4 regions of the Vreelandella sp. ssv genome follow, and region 1 is predicted to be linked to each of the others. Evidence: predicted binding sites of a transcription regulator. Region 1 holds the regulator's gene; each other region holds the start of a gene.
The links. Region 1 encodes sigma-54, which starts transcription at its own class of promoters, with help from an activator protein. Its sites were predicted from a motif close to TGGCACNNNNNTTGCTNT; they were not measured.
Positions count from the first base shown of each region.

Region 2: the regulator sigma-54 is predicted to act here: its motif matches at 2,698-2,715, upstream of AC5TBW_RS18470 (P-II family nitrogen regulator).
Region 3: the regulator sigma-54 is predicted to act here: its motif matches at 2,317-2,334, upstream of AC5TBW_RS04970 (formate/nitrite transporter family protein).
Region 4: the regulator sigma-54 is predicted to act here: its motif matches at 2,086-2,103, upstream of AC5TBW_RS05615 (HAD-IIB family hydrolase).

Region 1 covers NZ_CM182545.1:1,521,125-1,525,307, forward strand. Annotated here, with positions in the region: gene rapZ (RNase adapter RapZ) at 1-456, opposite strand, end outside; gene AC5TBW_RS06930 (PTS sugar transporter subunit IIA) at 546-1,016, opposite strand; gene hpf (ribosome hibernation-promoting factor, HPF/YfiA family) at 1,021-1,329, opposite strand; gene AC5TBW_RS06940 (RNA polymerase factor sigma-54) at 1,428-2,843, opposite strand; gene lptB (LPS export ABC transporter ATP-binding protein) at 2,968-3,717, opposite strand; gene lptA (lipopolysaccharide transport periplasmic protein LptA) at 3,729-4,183, opposite strand, start outside.
Region 2 covers NZ_CM182545.1:4,036,597-4,040,779, forward strand. Annotated here, with positions in the region: gene AC5TBW_RS18455 (ferredoxin--NADP reductase) at 1-390, shown strand, start outside; gene glnK (P-II family nitrogen regulator) at 489-827, opposite strand; gene AC5TBW_RS18465 (ammonium transporter) at 999-2,246, opposite strand; gene AC5TBW_RS18470 (P-II family nitrogen regulator) at 2,283-2,621, opposite strand; gene AC5TBW_RS18475 (accessory factor UbiK family protein) at 2,981-3,322, shown strand; gene AC5TBW_RS18480 (helix-turn-helix transcriptional regulator) at 3,711-4,183, shown strand, end outside.
Region 3 covers NZ_CM182545.1:1,061,373-1,065,555, forward strand. Annotated here, with positions in the region: gene AC5TBW_RS04960 (fructosamine kinase family protein) at 1-840, shown strand, start outside; gene cynS (cyanase) at 844-1,284, opposite strand; gene AC5TBW_RS04970 (formate/nitrite transporter family protein) at 1,345-2,157, opposite strand; gene AC5TBW_RS04975 (sigma-54 interaction domain-containing protein) at 2,531-4,183, shown strand, end outside.
Region 4 covers NZ_CM182545.1:1,204,603-1,208,785, reverse strand. Annotated here, with positions in the region: gene AC5TBW_RS05620 (glycosyltransferase family protein) at 1-1,013, opposite strand, end outside; gene AC5TBW_RS05615 (HAD-IIB family hydrolase) at 1,064-1,993, opposite strand; gene AC5TBW_RS05610 (OmpA family protein) at 2,440-3,447, opposite strand; gene AC5TBW_RS05605 (hypothetical protein) at 3,691-4,183, shown strand, end outside.

The DNA of each region.
Region 1 (4,183 bases):
AATGCGGCGGCGCAAATCGTGTACCGAAAGCCGTGAAGTGTCGATCAATAAATCGGCCAGGTCGCGGATATCGTGCAGCGTTTCTTCTTCTTTATTAATTGCTTCTTCTAGCGTCATTTCGCTATCGCGAGTTAACGGATGGCGCCGCCTTGTAGCCGAATAACGCTCAAGCAGTATGCGTGCATCGGTAGTCAGGTAGATGACTTGAAAATCAATTTTACGCTGGCGCAACTCCGCTAATAACGACGGTAGTCGCTCTAAGGCACCCGGCAAGTTGCGGGCATCAATACTGACTGCCAAATGAGCGCGTTCACCCTGATCGCGTATTTCGTCCACCAATGCTCCCAGCAGCATGGCGGGGAGGTTATCAATCGCATAGTAGCCAAGATCTTCAAGCGCTTGTAAGGCGATAGATTTACCTGACCCAGAGCGGCCGCTAATGATCACAAGTTGCATAGAGTCTCTCTTTGCTTTGATCAAGCTGCGTTGAGGGTGGTGAGCGAAAACTAGCCTGCCATATTCTACCGCATAGCAAGTTTAGGTTTTTAAGGCGTTGTTTGCTCACGAATTTTAGCAGTAAGCAACTCAAGTAGTTCGCGCTGGCTGGCTGCTTTACGCAGCTTCTGGCGCGTATCCGCATCGTTCATGATGGTGGCTACTTGGCCTAATAGAGAGAGGTGTGTGTCATCAGCCTCTTCTGGTACCAGCAACACAAACACCAGATCAACGGGGTCGCCGTCGATAGCGTCAAAATCAATTGCTTCTGAAAGCTTTAAAAAACCAGCAATGGGGGCCGAACAGTGAGGGCTACGCGCATGAGGAATAGCCACGCCATTTCCAATACCTGTACTGCCTAAGCGCTCGCGGCCGATTAAGCGGCTAAACACTTCTTGGCTGTCCAGGCTGGGGGTGTTTTGGGCAATAAAGGTGCTGAAAAACTCCAGCACCCTTTTTTTGCTGCCCCCGGGGACGTCGAAAAGGACGCGTTCCGGGGGGAGTATGGTTTCCAACGTCATTGAATTAACGCACGCCTGCGCCTTGGGCGCGAGCTTGTGCTTTTTCCTTATGTTTAACTAGTTGGCGATCAATTTTGTCCGCTAATGCGTCAATCGCGGCGTACATATCACTGTCTAAGGCTTCTGCATGTAAATCTGCACCTGCTGCATGCAGTGTACAGGCAGCCTGCTGGCGCTCTTTCTCCACAGATAAGGTGACTTGCACCGTGGTTATATTGTCGTAATGGCGCTCTACACGTTCAAGCTTTTCGTTGACATAGTCACGCAAGGCGTCAGTCAGATCTACGTGATGACCAGTGATATTTACTTGCATTGACGTTCTCCTTATCCATCGGACTGTACTTCGATTGTAACCCTTTTTGCCGCGTTGCAAAGCCCTTGTCGAGAGTTTCGCTGCAATGTGTACCGATCTTAACGCAAACGACGTCGTTCACTAGATGAGGGAATGCCCATGGCTTCACGATATTTTGCCACTGTACGGCGCGCTACCTGGATACCGCCCTCTTCTAAGAGTGTGACCAACCGGCTGTCCGAAAGGGGCTTGCCGGGCGGCTCCTCTTGAATCAACTTCTTGAGCCTAGCGCGGATCGCAGTGCTGGAGTGGCTGTCGCCATCCTGGCTGCTGACTTGGCTTGAGAAAAAGTATTTGAGTTCAAACACGCCGCGCGGTGTATGGATATATTTTTGCGTGGTGACCCGCGAAATAGTCGACTCGTGCATTTCCACGGCCTCCGCAATATCGGCTAAAATGAGCGGTTTCATGGCTTCTTCGCCATACTCTAAAAAGCCAATTTGACGGGTAATAATTTCACGACCAACGCGCAGCAGCGTGTCGTTGCGGCTGGAAAGGCTCTTAATAAGCCAGCGGGCTTCCTGTAAATGCTCTTTTAAAAACTGGTTGTCCTGGCTTTTGTCAGCGCGCTTTATCAAGCTCGCATAGTCAGGCTGGATGCGCAGCTTCGGCAATGCTTCTGGGTTGAGTTCCAAATGCCACCCTTCGTGATCATGGCGCACGATAAGGTCAGGCGTTACATAGTTATCGTCGGTATCGCCATAGGCGCTACCGGGACGTGGATCAAGGCTTCGAATGAGTAGGATGACATCCGCTAGCTGGTCATCATCAAGCCCCAGGCGACGTTTCAGCAGGCGCATATCATCTTTGCCTAGCGATTCAAGAAACTGGCGGACTAAGCGGCGAGCAGGAACCAGAAGAGATGTGTCATCGGGAAGGGCGGCCAGCTGCAGCATCAGACATTCGCGCAGGTCACGGGCGAATATCCCCGTTGGCTCGAACTGCTGCAGCTTAAGCAGGATCGTTTCCACTTCACGCTGGCTAAGTCCATCAATCCCCTGCGCGCGAAGCCCTTCACGAATGTCATTGAGCGGCTGGGTTAAATAGCCGTTAGCATCTAGCGCGTCGATTAAACTTTCCGCGATAAGCTGCTCTCGAGCGCCAAAATCGGTCATGGCGAGCTGCCAAAGCAGGTGCCCATGAAGGCTCTGTCCGGCCGCTTGGCGCTCAAAATCAGGGCCTTCACCACTGGTGCCGCTATAGCTACCCATGTCTTGGTAGGTATCAGACCAGTCACTATCTACCGATAGCTCGGTAGGAATGCTCTCTGACCACTCTTCCTCTTTGGGCTCGCTGACTGCCTGTTCGCCAAATTCATCCTCTTGCTCGAGCATGGGGTTGGCATCTAAGGCCTGTTGAATTTCTTGACGAAGGTCCAGCGTTGATAGCTGTAACAGGGCTATAGCCTGCTGCAACTGAGGTGTCATGGTCAGCTGGGTGCCGATACGCAGTTGAAGAGAAGCTTTCATGACCATCTGAGAACCACTCGTTAATCAGAATGCTCCACCCTAGTGCGAGTAGGTCCCAGGTGCAAGTGCAATAAGCATGCCATTGGTAGTAAAGTTGTTGTAGAGCACTAATTAGACGAGAAAAATAAGCTTAGAGACGGAAGTCAGCACCCAAATAAACGTCTCTTACTTTTTGATTGGTCAGGATCGAGTCAGGAGATCCGCTGGCGATGATCTGTCCATCTCCCACTATATAGGCGATATCACAGATATCGAGAGTGTCACGTACGTTGTGGTCGGTGATGAGCACGCCAATATGGCGCTGTTTTAGCGCCCGGATAATGGTTTTGATCTCACCTACCGAAATTGGATCAACACCAGCAAAGGGCTCATCCAGTAAAATAAAGGCGGGCTCGGTGGCTAACGAACGCGCAATTTCCACACGTCTACGCTCGCCACCCGAAAGGCTCATGCCGAGGTTGTCGCGTATATGGGTAATGTGAAAGTCTTCAAGTAGCGCCTCCAGGCGCTGCTCGCGTTCGCTGCGGCTGAGCTTTTTGCGAGTTTCGAGTATCGCCATAATATTATCGGCGACCGATAATTTACGAAAAATAGACGCCTCTTGTGGAAGGTAGCCGATACCCGCCGCAGCCCGTTCATGCATTGGGGCGCGAGTTAAATCCAGGTCGTCGATACTCACCTTGCCAGCATCGGATTTCACGAGCCCAACAATCATATAAAAGGAAGTGGTTTTGCCCGCGCCATTAGGGCCGAGCAATCCCACAATGCTGCCTTGGGAGATCTCTAAGTTGATGTCTTTAACCACTCGGCGGCGCTTGTAGCTTTTCGCCAAATGGTGGGCATAAAGGGTTCGAATCGAGGCGGTGTCTGCTGTTGCCACGGCTTGGCTCCCTATTGTTCCGGCTGAAGAGTCATGCGGATGCGCTGGGGCTCGCTACCGTCAACGTCAGAGCGCGCCTGAATCACTTCTCGATCGATAAAATACTCAAGGCGACCGCCGGTAAAGGTGTCGTTTTGTTGAATTAATTCAGCATGGTCGATCAGCTCAACGCGGCGTTCAGCGACGTGGTAAATAATGCGTCTCGCCCAGCCTTCCGTAGGACCTTCTTGCCCTTCGGCTTGATGGCGCAGATAGGCGCGCTCACCGGTGGAGGTTGCGCGCGAGAGTTCGCCTGCCTCATTACGTTCAATTTCTACCCGCTCGCCGCGTAATTGCATTTCGCCTTGGCGAATATTGACATCGCCGCTGTAGACAGCAGTACCGGCTCGCTGGTCAAGGTCTAAACGGTCGGCTTCAACTTCTATAGGGGCTTGGCTGTCTTGAGCCATGGCCGATAGCGGCACCG
Region 2 (4,183 bases), 1.8 Mb from region 1:
GATGTCTATGAGCGCTATGAGAAAATCGTGCTGGTACACGGTGTGCGTGAAGTCTCTGAACTGGCTTACGCTGACTTCATCACCAAAGAGCTTCCCGCCCACGAGTACCTGGGTGAAGATATCACTGAAAAGCTGGTCTACTACCCGACCGTTACCCGGGAAGAGTTCCACACCATGGGACGCCTAACCGACCATATCCGGACGGGTAAACTGTTTGAAGATACCGGCTTGCCGCCCATCGACCCACGCCAGGATCGTGCGATGATCTGCGGCAGCCCCGCCATGCTTGACGACACCAGCGCGCTACTCGATGAGCTGGGTCTGAATATCTCACCCCGCATGGGCGAGCCCGGCGATTACGTCATTGAACGCGCTTTTGTCGAAAAGTAAGTGACATAGTAAGTAAACATACAGTCCTACACGCTAGTCACTAAAAACCCCCGCTAATCGGTTTGAGGATATAAACCGACTAGCGGGGGTTTTGTATTTTAAACGGCGTCTTTGCCCGTTTCGCCGGTACGGATACGAATCACCTGTTCCAACGGCATCACAAAAATTTTGCCGTCGCCGATTTTACCCGTGTTAGCTACCTGGGTGATGGCATCGATCACTTGCTCGGCCATGTCGTCGTCTACGGCGACTTCCAGTTTCACTTTGGGTAGGAAGTCCACCACATACTCAGCGCCACGATAAAGCTCGGTATGCCCTTTCTGGCGCCCAAATCCTTTCACTTCCGTCACCGTAATACCCTGCACGCCGATGTCGGAGAGCGACTCGCGCACATCGTCGAGCTTGAACGGCTTGATAATAGCTGTGATCAATTTCATTACCATATCCTCTAACTGGGTGGCCGTAATGGGGTCGGGTTGCACGGCGACTGGTAAGCCAACCGAGAACCGCTAACCACCAGCATACACCGCTATCGTCAGAGAATAAAAAAGCCTCCCACTTTAGGGGAGGCTATAAGGAGCACACCAGCTCAATGGGTTGGCATTAACTTATTTCTTAATACCAAATTCTGGGTAGGCTTCAAGACCACACTCAGCGATATCAACACCTTCGTACTCTTCTTCTTCGCTGACACGGATACCCATGATGGCTTTCAGGATGAGCCATACCACCAGACTTGCCAGGAAGACCCAACCGAAGATACCTGCAATACCGATGATTTGAGCACCGAATGAGGCGCCGTCATTGGTCAAAGGCACCGCCAGTACGCCCCAGATACCGACCACACCGTGCACAGAGATCGCACCGACCGGATCATCTAGCTTCAGCTTATCAAGGGTAACGATGGCAGCCACCACGATGATGCCACCTACTGCACCGATAATAGTGGCACCCAGTGCAGTCGGGGAGAGCGGATCAGCGGTAATGGCGACCAAACCCGCCAATGCACCGTTCAACGCCATGGTCAGGTCAGCTTTACGGAACCACAGTTTGGCCAGAATCAGCGCGGCAATGACACCACCCGCCGCTGCAGCGTTGGTATTTACAAACACTTGCGCCACGTTGTTAGCAGAATCGACGGCCGCCAGCTTGAGCTCGGAACCACCGTTGAAGCCGAACCAGCCCATCCACAGGATGAAGGTACCCAACGTTGCCAGCGGCATGTTGGCACCAGGAATGGCATGGATAGAACCATCTTTGCCGTATTTGCCTTTACGCGGTCCCAGTACGATGACGCCTGCAAGGGCTGCAGCTGCACCGGCAAGGTGCACAATGCCTGAGCCCGCATAGTCAGAGTAACCCACTTCAGACAACCAGCCACCACCCCAGGTCCAGTAACCAGACACCGGATAGATAAACGCGGTCATTACTACGGCAAACGCCAGGAAGGCCCACAGTTTCATACGCTCAGCCACGGCACCCGACACAATCGACATGGCGGTGGCGACGAACACTACCTGGAAGAAGAAGTCAGAACGCATGGAGTAGTAAGGGGCGTCATCACCACCGGCAGTCACCGCATCAACGCTGTTTTCAGCGCCAATCAGGAAGCCCAGATTGGGTAGGAAGCCGCCAGCGCTGCTGGAGTACATAATATAGTAGCCGACCAACAGGTACATGGTGCAGGCAATGGCAAACAGCGCAACGTTTTTGGTTAGAATTTCAGCGGTGTTTTTGGAGCGTACCAGGCCCGCCTCCAACATGGAGAAGCCAGCCGCCATCCACATGACGAGCACGCCGCAAATTAGGAAGTAGAACGTATCGAGCGCGTAGCTCAACTCTGTAAACTCATTCATTGTATGTTCCCCGTTTAATGTCTGGTTTAGCCGTGATTAGACGGCGTCAGCGCCGCGTTCGCCGGTGCGGATACGGATCACGTCTTCCAGTGGCGTAACAAACACTTTGCCGTCACCGATCTTGCCGCTATTGGCTGCGCTGCAGATCGCATCCAGCACACTCTCTAAACGAGCATCGTCGACGGCTACCTCAACCTTTACCTTGGGTAGAAAATCGACGACATACTCTGCGCCGCGATACAGTTCGGTATGCCCTTTCTGACGGCCAAAACCTTTCACTTCGGTAACCGTAATGCCCTGCACGCCGTTGTCGGCGAGTGCCTCACGAACGTCGTCGAGCTTGAATGGCTTGATGATAGCGGTGATGAGTTTCATCCCGGATCTCCCCTGCTGGATAAGTCCTGCTAGATTGGTAGCGACACTTGCCGCCAGAATAAGCACCTGAACCGATAATGCGCATACCGTGCCAGCTGATTTTTTTTGCTTAAAAGTCAGCCAATTAGCTGACATCCAATGACTATCAAAGCGCCCTCTATAACCAAACTCATCCTCATATCACGGCTATTGCACCAAAAAAGAGCATAAGAAAATGTAGCCTGCCCCATTTCAATGCAAAGCAAAGCCGCAGCAGGAAATGCACAAGGCGCATGCGAATTCGCCAACTGTTGCGTATCCTTACAGGTAAGCCGTTTTCATATGCGTACATTTAATTAGTTATTTAGGAGAGAGCAGCTATGGCGCCTCAAGACCGTATCAGCCGATTGGCCCAGCAGATTGGCGACCGTTTACAAAACGCCTCACAGGCACCGGAAGATATTCAAAAGGGTGTGCAGCAAGTCGTGCGTGGCGCCTTTGACCGCCTGGAGCTTGTCTCGAGAGAGGATTTCGATATTTTGATGGACGTATTACAGCGCACGCGTTCACGGGTGGAAGCGCTAGAGCGACAAGTTGCCAACCTGGAGGCCACTGTAGAAGCCTCCACTGCCCCTGCTGCTACACCGCTTGAAGCAGAAGTACCGCCAGTCCCTACTCCTGAGCCAAACAGCGACACGAGTGAAGACAACAAACCAAGCTAGCCGCTAGAGCATTAATAACTCAGGTACTTAGTATGAGTATCGGCAATAGAGAGCGATCATCTATTGCCGACCGCCCAAGACTTATTGCAGCGAAGCGCTCGGGCGATCGTTTTGCACAGCAAAAACACAAACACGAATCAATATCATTGACATTTTCCCCTCCAGTGTTATTTTCCTCTTACTAAACGCTTTCCATACTCCGCCAATCCAAATGAACTGGCTTACTCACTAAATTGATCGTTCAGAAGCACCAATATAGGTCAAGCCGGTGCCGACACCGCTGTTGAGTGGTATTTGCTAGCGCAGAACATTTCATCTCGATGAGATACCGCCCATGTCAGTGCGCCAATTTGATGCATTTGATTGAAGACGATAGTGCCACGACCTCATGAACACCCTCTCAGCTCATCCGTCTGCAGATCAGGCACCGCATATTCTTACCCCAAACTCGTTAGCGCAGCTGGGGTTACGTTTTGGGATCGATTACCGAGTTGAAGGCAGGTGCGCAGGTGTTGCCCCCGTCGCCCATGGCCGTGTTCACGATGTTAGCCTCTCCACGTCACTGCATCTAACGCTCTCGGATCTAAAGGTTGAGCGCACCTACTGGTCGGCTTCCCGCCAAACGCTGCCCTGGTTTATTAGCGTGGTGCTGGAAGGTCACATTACTGCCACGGTAGGCAACCAATGCCAGGCATTTTCAGCAGGTGATGGACTTTGCGCCCACTTTACTCCCCAGCACTCGCTTACGGTCTACCAACCCGCTCAATCTCGCTTACGCACCGTTAACCTAGCCGTGCTCGCCACAGCACCCAACGGCCTCCCCTCGACACCACAAGAGCCCTTGCTGCATCGCTGGCGGCT
Region 3 (4,183 bases), 460 kb from region 1:
GATGCCACTCTGATCCAGCTGTTGGAATCTATCGACTTAACCCCCGCAGGCGGTTTGCAGTCGCTCAGTGGGGGTGACATTGCTGCTGTATACCGCCTAGAGACCCGCCAGGGACCGGTGGTGATTAAACATGACGATGCGGCGCGGCTGCGTGGCGAAGCCGAAGGGCTGCGTGCGTTGCAAGGCGCGTGTTCGCCGCTGGTAGTGCCAGAGGTATTAGGTTTGGCAGAAGGCTGGCTGGTCATCGAGTCGTTGGACACCGTGCCTGCTGGGCCGAATAGCGAAGCAGCGCTTGGCGAAGGGCTGCGCGGTTTGCACAGCGTGATTGGCGATGCCCACGGCTGGCATCAGGATAACGCTTGTGGGCTTACGCCCCAGCCGAACGCCCCGCTCAGTGACGGAAGGGCCTTTCAGCGCGAGCGCCGCTTACTTCCCCTTTGTGAAGCGTGCCACCAACGTGGGTTGTTGGACGGTGAGCTGCGTGGCCGTATCGAACGCTTGGCCTACGATTTGGAGCGTTGGCTGCCCGATGCACCGCCCAGCTTGCTGCACGGTGATTTGTGGTCAGGGAATGTGCTCTTCACTACAAAGGGGCCAGCGATCATCGATCCAGCGGTGTATCGCCACTACGCGGAAGTGGACGTGGCGATGCTGACGCTATTTGGCTCGCCGGGGGAGGTGTTTTTTGACGCCTACTGGAACGGCGACGCCCCGACCGACTGGCCGAGGCGTGAAGCGCTGTTTCAGCTTTACCCGTTGTTGAATCACCTGCTGCTGTTCGGCGCCGGTTACCGTTCTGCGGTTGAACGCAGCGTGGCGAGGGTCGAGTCCTTCGCTTGAGTTTTACCAAGACTTATAGGGCAAAAACTTACCATTTAATGTTAGCAAAACTCGGTCGCCTTTGGGGTCTTCGATTTTGTCGACTTCCATGGTGAAGTCGATGGCGCTCATGATGCCGTCGCCGAACTTCTCTTGCACAACGTCCTTCAAGGTTTCCCCATAAACGCCGACCACTTCATACAGGCGGTAAATGAAGGGGTCCTGGGGAATTGCTTCGTCCCAGGCCTTGGTGGGAAACGCCACTAACGCTTCGGCGACATCGCTCTCCACGCCCAACGTATCGCATATCTGTTGAGCAACGTCTTTGCTTGCGCTATTCATGCCGTAGCAGGCGGAGGCGACCCATACCGGCGACATGCCGACCGCTTTGCCAATATCGTCCCAGCTCATCTTTTTACGCGCTTTAGCGGCGAGCAGGGTATGACGCATTTCGAGCTTATCCATGATGGTTCTCCTCTAGAGTGAAGGGCGTTTGACGCCCTTTTTGGCCTATTAGGCTTGATATCAAGACAGCACTTTTTTGGCTTGGGTACGGACGTGGGTGGTATAGAGAACCAGCCCAACCAGTGTCAGACCGCCCACCAGGTTGCCCAGTACCGTGGGGATTTCGTTCCACATAATGTATTGATACAAGGTGAAATCAGCACCCATCATGAGACCAATCGGGAACAAGAACATGTTGACCACGGAGTGCTCAAAACCGAGATAGAAAAACACAATAATCGGCATCCACATGGCCATGATTTTGCCGGACACCGTTGTGGAGATGGCAGCGCCAACCACGCCCATGGATACCATCCAGTTGCAGAACATCCCTCTCAGGAAGAGCACGACCCAACCGGCAATGCCAGCATCCTGGTAACCCACGGTGCGGCTTTCACCGACGGCCATTATTGTTTGACCAACAGCGTTGATCTCCTGGGTACCGCCCATGGTGAAGTTCAGGTAGCCGAAGGTGGCAATAAACAGGGCACCCGCAAGGTTGCCAAGCCCCACCAGCGCCCAGCACTTCAGCATTCGCGGCAGTGTCACACCGGGTCTTTTGTCGAGCCATGCAATAGGCACGAGCATAAATACCCCGGTGAGCAGGTCATAGCCCATCAGGTAGAGCATGACGAAGCCTACGGGAAAGAGCAGTGCCCCAATCAAAAAGTGGCCGGTTTGCGTCGCAATGGTGATGGCAAAAATAACCGCCAACGCAAGGGTGGCCCCAGCCATAAAGGCGCGGATAAGCGTATCCCGGGTGCCCATATAGACTTTTGACTCACCCTGATCCACCAACTTGGTGACAAATTCACTGGGCATTAGATAAGACATAAGCATGTCTCCTGTGTCATTTCGGTTAATTAACGCCTAACCCAAGAGTTTTAGAGTTTCCTGCTAGGAGCAATAAATAGGAGCAATAAAACCGATGGCTGCGCCGTCCTGGTGCAAAAAAGATTAAGCGTGTGGCGCTATCGCACTATCCCTGTTTGTATTGCGATATGTGTGCCAACTCTTGGTTGTATTTATTAACCTTTTGTTTTTATTTGATTAATTGATTTTTTTGTCTGTTGTTTTGGATCGCTAGAATAGTTACGAAAAACCGTAAATAACGATATTTCGTTGTTTTATTAACGAAAACTCGTAACTGGCGTGGGAATTGAATGGTCATTAGTGAAGATCACCTTGAACCGTGAGGTAGTAGCTAATGCTTATGCAGGAACCCACACACGCCACATCCTCTGCACTAATGGGCGGCTACTCACCGCTGGCGATGATTGTGATCGATCCCTTTACCGATCAGCTATTGGCTGCCAATCCGGCTGGCTGCGAACTGCTATGTATTGATCGGACATGTATTGAGCACGACATGCCTCTAGCGGCCCCATTCAGCCACCGCTTGAGTGCTTCACTGCCGCTATGGGTCAGCTTTACCGATGAGACGCTGGTTCAAAAAACCGCCTGGTCGGATGACTTGGTAATACTCGACATGCAGCGCCAGCCTTACCGGGTAGAGGTTTATGCCCAGTGTATTGAAGATTCTGAACAGCTGTTATTAACGCTGATCGATCGTAATAAAGCCGAGCAGCGGCGGGCCAAGGCAGAGCTTGGTCGCCAACATCGTCAGGGGGAGGTGGGCTGGCAGCGTGTCGAACAGGTATTCGAGCGCATTGAGAAACAGAATCAACTGATCCTTAGCGCGGCGGGCGAGGGCATTTATGGCCTGGATGCCGAGGGTAAAACCACCTTTGTTAATCCCGCCGCCGAGCGCATTTTAGGCTGGAGTACCGAGGACATGGTGGGTCACGACGCGCATCTTATGTTCCATCATACCCACGCCGATGGCGGCCACTTTCCGGTGCAACAGTGTCCGATTCACGCCTCATTTAGTGATGGCCAAGTCCATCACGTCGATAACGAAGTGTTTTGGCATAAAAACGGCGAAGCGATCCCGGTCGAGTACACCAGTACACCGATTTTTGAGATGGGCCGTTTGGTCGGGGCGGTGGTGTTATTTCGTGACATTCGAGAGCGTAAACGCGCCGAGCAGCAGCTGCGCGATGCGCTGGCTGAAGTGGAGACGCTTAAGCAGCGCTTAGAGCTAGAGAACGAATACCTGCAAGAAGAGATAAAAGCCGAGCTCAATCACCGCGATATCGTCGGTAATAGCCCGGCGGTAGCAAAACTGATTAAACAGATAGAGATGGTCGCGCCCACCAGTGCCAACGTACTGATTAGCGGTGAATCCGGCACCGGCAAAGAGCTGATCGCCCGCGCCATTCATGCTGGCAGCACGCGCAGCGATCGGCCGCTGATCCGCGTGAACTGCGCGGCTATACCGCGGGATCTTTTCGAGAGCGAGTTTTTCGGACATGTAAAAGGCGCTTTTACCGGTGCCGTGCAGGATCGCCCCGGGCGTTTTGAGCTGGCCCACGGCGGGACGCTGTTTTTAGATGAGGTGGGTGAAATCCCTTTGGAGCTGCAAAGTAAGCTGCTGCGGGTGTTGCAAGACCAGCAGTTTGAACGGGTGGGGGACAACCGCACCAGAGAAGTGGATGTGCGGGTTATTGCCGCCACTAACCGTGAACTGCGCGAGATGATCGACGAGGGGAGTTTTCGCGAAGACCTCTACTTTCGACTCAACGTTTTCCCAATTGATTCAGTGCCGTTGCGTCAACGTATTGAGGACGTGCCGCTGTTGGCCCGTCACTTTTTACAGAGTGCCTGCCTGAAGTTTAATAAACCCGGCGTACGCATTCCCCCCGCCCAGTTAGAGATACTCCAGCGCTACCCATGGCCGGGCAATATACGGGAGCTAGAGAACATTATTGAGCGCCAAGTGATCGTGACGCAGGACCGG
Region 4 (4,183 bases), 320 kb from region 1:
GTGGCATCGTGGTCGTAGGCCTCGATCAAATCCAACGCGAAGCGGTAGTAAGTCGCTTTGAGCGTGCGGAAGTCTTCACTGCTAAAGGTAATGCCCTGGGTCGCTAGCTTGCGATAGAGTGCTTTTGAGATATCCAAACTCATGCGGTTTAAGCCGCCATTGGGATCATCTTCGCTAACCGGCTGATGCTTGTGGTCGTATGCATCGGCAATATCCACCTGGCAGAGCTGACGCAGTGAGTAATTGCGCTGCAACTCCGATAGTACCCCTATCTCCAGCCCCCAATCGGCGGGAATACGAATCCCTTCCAGCACCTCGCTGCGCATCGCAAACTCGCCTGAAAGCGGATAACGGAAACTATCCAGATAATCGAGATAGGGCAGCGGTCCGCAGACGGTTTTGAGCGCCCGTAATAACGGCGTCACTAACAACCGTGAGACACGCCCATTTAGCTTGCCCTCGGCAATGCGGGGGTAATAGCCTTTACAAAAGCTATAGTTAAAATTGGGATGGGCTACCGGGTACATCAAGCGCGCCAGCAGGCCGCGCTCGTAGGTCAAAATATCGCAATCGTGTAGGCCCACCACCGTCGAACGTCCTGACGACAGCATATAGCCTGCGCAGTACCAAACATTGCGACCTTTACCAGGCTCTAAAGCGCCCAAGCCATGCTCTTCAAGCTCCGCATCGAGGGCGCGCAGCCGTGGACCGTCATTCCATAAAATGCGGGTATGCTGAGGCAGCCGGGAGAAAAACTCTCGGGCATGTAAAAATTGCTCACGATCAGCGCGATCCAAACCAATGACGATCTCGTTGAGATAAGGGACTTTTACCAACTCATCAACGATTGCGGAGAGTGCTGGTCCTTCCAGTTCTGAAAAAAGCGACGGTAGAATTAACCCCATGGGGCGTCGGCGGGCGAATTGACAAAGCTCCTCTTCAAGGGCATCGACTGAGCGCTTAGTAAGATTATGAAAATCCGTAATAATGCCGTTTTGGTGAAAGTCACTCATAAGCTTGCCTCCCTGTGTTCATTGAACTGTTCTCAAATAACGAACCGTCCTCAAATAACAACAGCATCACTCTTCTCCGCCGTCGCTAAACGGCGGTCATCTCGCCCCCACCAGTGGGCAACCCCCTCTGCCCAACCGGTCGGCCCCGTTGCTTCCGTACGGTAAAGCGAACTATTACGGGGCTCTACGACTAAGTCATGGCAGCCTCGGATGACGACGGCTTGATCGACAGCTTCAAGCATAGTGATATCGTTCGGCCCATCCCCTAGGCCTAGCGAAAGTGGTGTGCGGCCTCTTAACGCAGTAAAACGTTTCACCAACCACTCCACTGCGCTGCCCTTATCGGCCGAGCGGCCCATCACATGCCAGAAGCGCCCGCCTTGCGTTAGCTGTAGGCCATCCCCCTCCAGAGCGGCACGAAACGTTTCTAGTGCCTGGTCACTGTCTTTCCACAACAACGGTTCACTGCCTTCCCGCTGCCGGGCATCTCTGGCGCGTTTTTCATCCAACCCAGTGAGTTGCATGACTTCCTGCACACTAAGCTCGCCCATCTGGGTAAATTGAATATCTAGACGCTCACGCCATACCTTCAAACGGGCACGAATAAAACCGATATCTACCCCAGGATGTTTAATCACGACACCATCACGACCACCGCCTGGACGATCCAAGCGGGCATGGCACCAACCTGGCGGCAGGCCAATAACCGCACCATTTTCAGCAATAAAGGGCGTTCCCGTCAGGCCCAACGCCTCGCGCAGCGGAATCAATTCCGCACGGGTTTTACTGGTGACGGGAATCACCGGCACCCCCATTTGTTTTAAACGAGCTAACCACGGTGCAGCCGGGCTGAAATCATAACTATGGTGATCCAGCAGCGAGCCATCCAGATCGGTCAATACCAAACGCGGCTGAAAAGCAGGGTCAGCTGGAGATATTGGCGGGCAAAGTGGCACTGACAGATGATTGGATTCAGGCATGGCGCTACCTCTATTCGGTCTTAACGCATCGTAAAGACTGTCGTCTGCGATGCCCTATGGCGATGACCAGCTATTAATTGGCTATGGAAAGCATAGCAAGTTGTAAGCCAAAACAGAGAAGCGTAGGTACAGCAGTAAGTTACAAGGTTTATTTATCTTTAAATTAACGAACACTCTTACAAGCACCAAAAAGAAGCAGCCTTGATGCACCAAAAAAGAGCATTGAACACATCAGGGCACGTTTGCGTCGACAAACAAGAAAAACTAACACAGCACTTGGCAATGCCGGGAAAATAGCTATACTAATATTGTACTCACTGGTGATCCTGTACACCCCTCACCTGATGCCAGTGGGCTGCAGTGAGCCAAGACCTTTAATGCCCGCCTACCCCGGCGGGCTTTTTTATGGTCGCTATCATCAAAATAGCCATGCTTTCGGAAGTCAGCTACTCCACATGAATAACGACCTCAACCCGACGGTTACGCGCACGGCCCTCTGCCGTGGCGTTGTCTTCTAATGGTCTGGTAGCCGCCAAGCCCACGGCGCGCAGGCGCTCGGCATCGACGCCCGACGCTTCCAGCGCTTCAACGATGGCGATGGCACGTGCACTTGAGAGCGCCCAGTTAGAAGAGAACTCCTCTGTGCTAATCGTCTGGCTATCCGAATGGCCTTCAACCCATACTTCACCATCATAGCGTTGAATAGTTTCCAGCAAACTGCCCACTAATGACGAACCAGTATCCGTTAACTCGGCTGTCGCCGAAGGAAACAACAGCTGATCCTGCACCTGCAGGCTAATACCCTCTGCCACTCGCGAGACTTCAACCCCTTCAAGGTCGGGCAGATACGGTGACTCATCCACACGTTGTGAAAGCGCTTGATCCAGGGCAAGCGCCCCCGAGACAGATTCATCGCTGACTACCTGGACATTTACCGGCGGGTGATCGGTTAACACCACCATGTAATCCGCCAAAGGAGATGAAAAATCATCGCTGCCCGCAGGCATCAGCAGCTTGGGTAGAACAGTAACCGGCTCAGCGGCCGGTGGAACCGGGGCAGCCAAGAGCGGTGGTACACCAAGGCTCACCCGACGAGGTAACCGAGACAAATCGGGCAAACCCGCCACACCCAACGACGCGCTCACTGCCATTGGGCTTAGTCCTGTACCACTCCAAGCGGCTATACCAGCACGGTCAGGCATTGCTTGTAATAACGCCTCGGGCAAGGGGATTTCCAGCGCAGGCGACGGAAAATGGATATCCTCGCTAGCGGTATCGCCTGTCAACCATTTTGGATTGGTCGACCCTGCCGCGGCGATAATGATCACGAAAAGAGCCACCAGCAAGGTCATGATATCCAGATAGCTAATCATCCAACCGCTGTTGCTATCGCTTTCATGATAGGCCGACATGAGCGAATCATGGCGCGGACCGCTGCGGTGATCTTCAAGCATTAGTAGTATCGCTCATTCAAGTTTTGAACCTCTTGGCCGATGAAGCTATTTAAATCTAACCAGATATTTCGAACTAGGTATGTAGAATTAGGCATGTCAATTTAGGCATGCCAAACTAAGTATGGCGAACAGTCTACCAAAAGCCGTTTGTAGCGAAAAAGGAACCCGCAGGTGCGCACCCGTCCCACATTATGTCGTTTACCCTATTTCATACGTCCTGTTGGCTGGGGGCTGGCAACGCTAATGCTCAGCGGCTGCTTCTATGCCAATACATCACAAGCGCCCATTGCCACCACCTATCCCTATACTGAGCAGCAACGTATGCAGGCAGCTCACCACTGGGATGTGCTTGCCCGCCATGAAGCTATCAGCATTTTGCAACGCGAGCGCGTTCGCAATCGCGACTTACACATCAGTCCAGCCGAGCACGGTGAACTCCGCGCATACAGCGGCGGCGAATTTGAGCGTGGCTTTCGCACCCTGCTTACCAGCGAACTAGTGTCACGCGGCGCCAATCTCACCACGGTGCCTACTGCCAACAGCGCCAATGTCACGATTGATGTCGAAGTGGTTGAGCACCGGGATCGCGGCTTTATACGTCCGCCGGTGGGGGCCTTCACGGCGCTCACCGCGGGAATCGCCGTGGCTACCATACCGTTTAATCAGTGGAGCGAGCCTGCGTTAGGGCTAATCCCTGCGGGTATTATTGCCGATACCACCAGCGGCAGCTGGACCA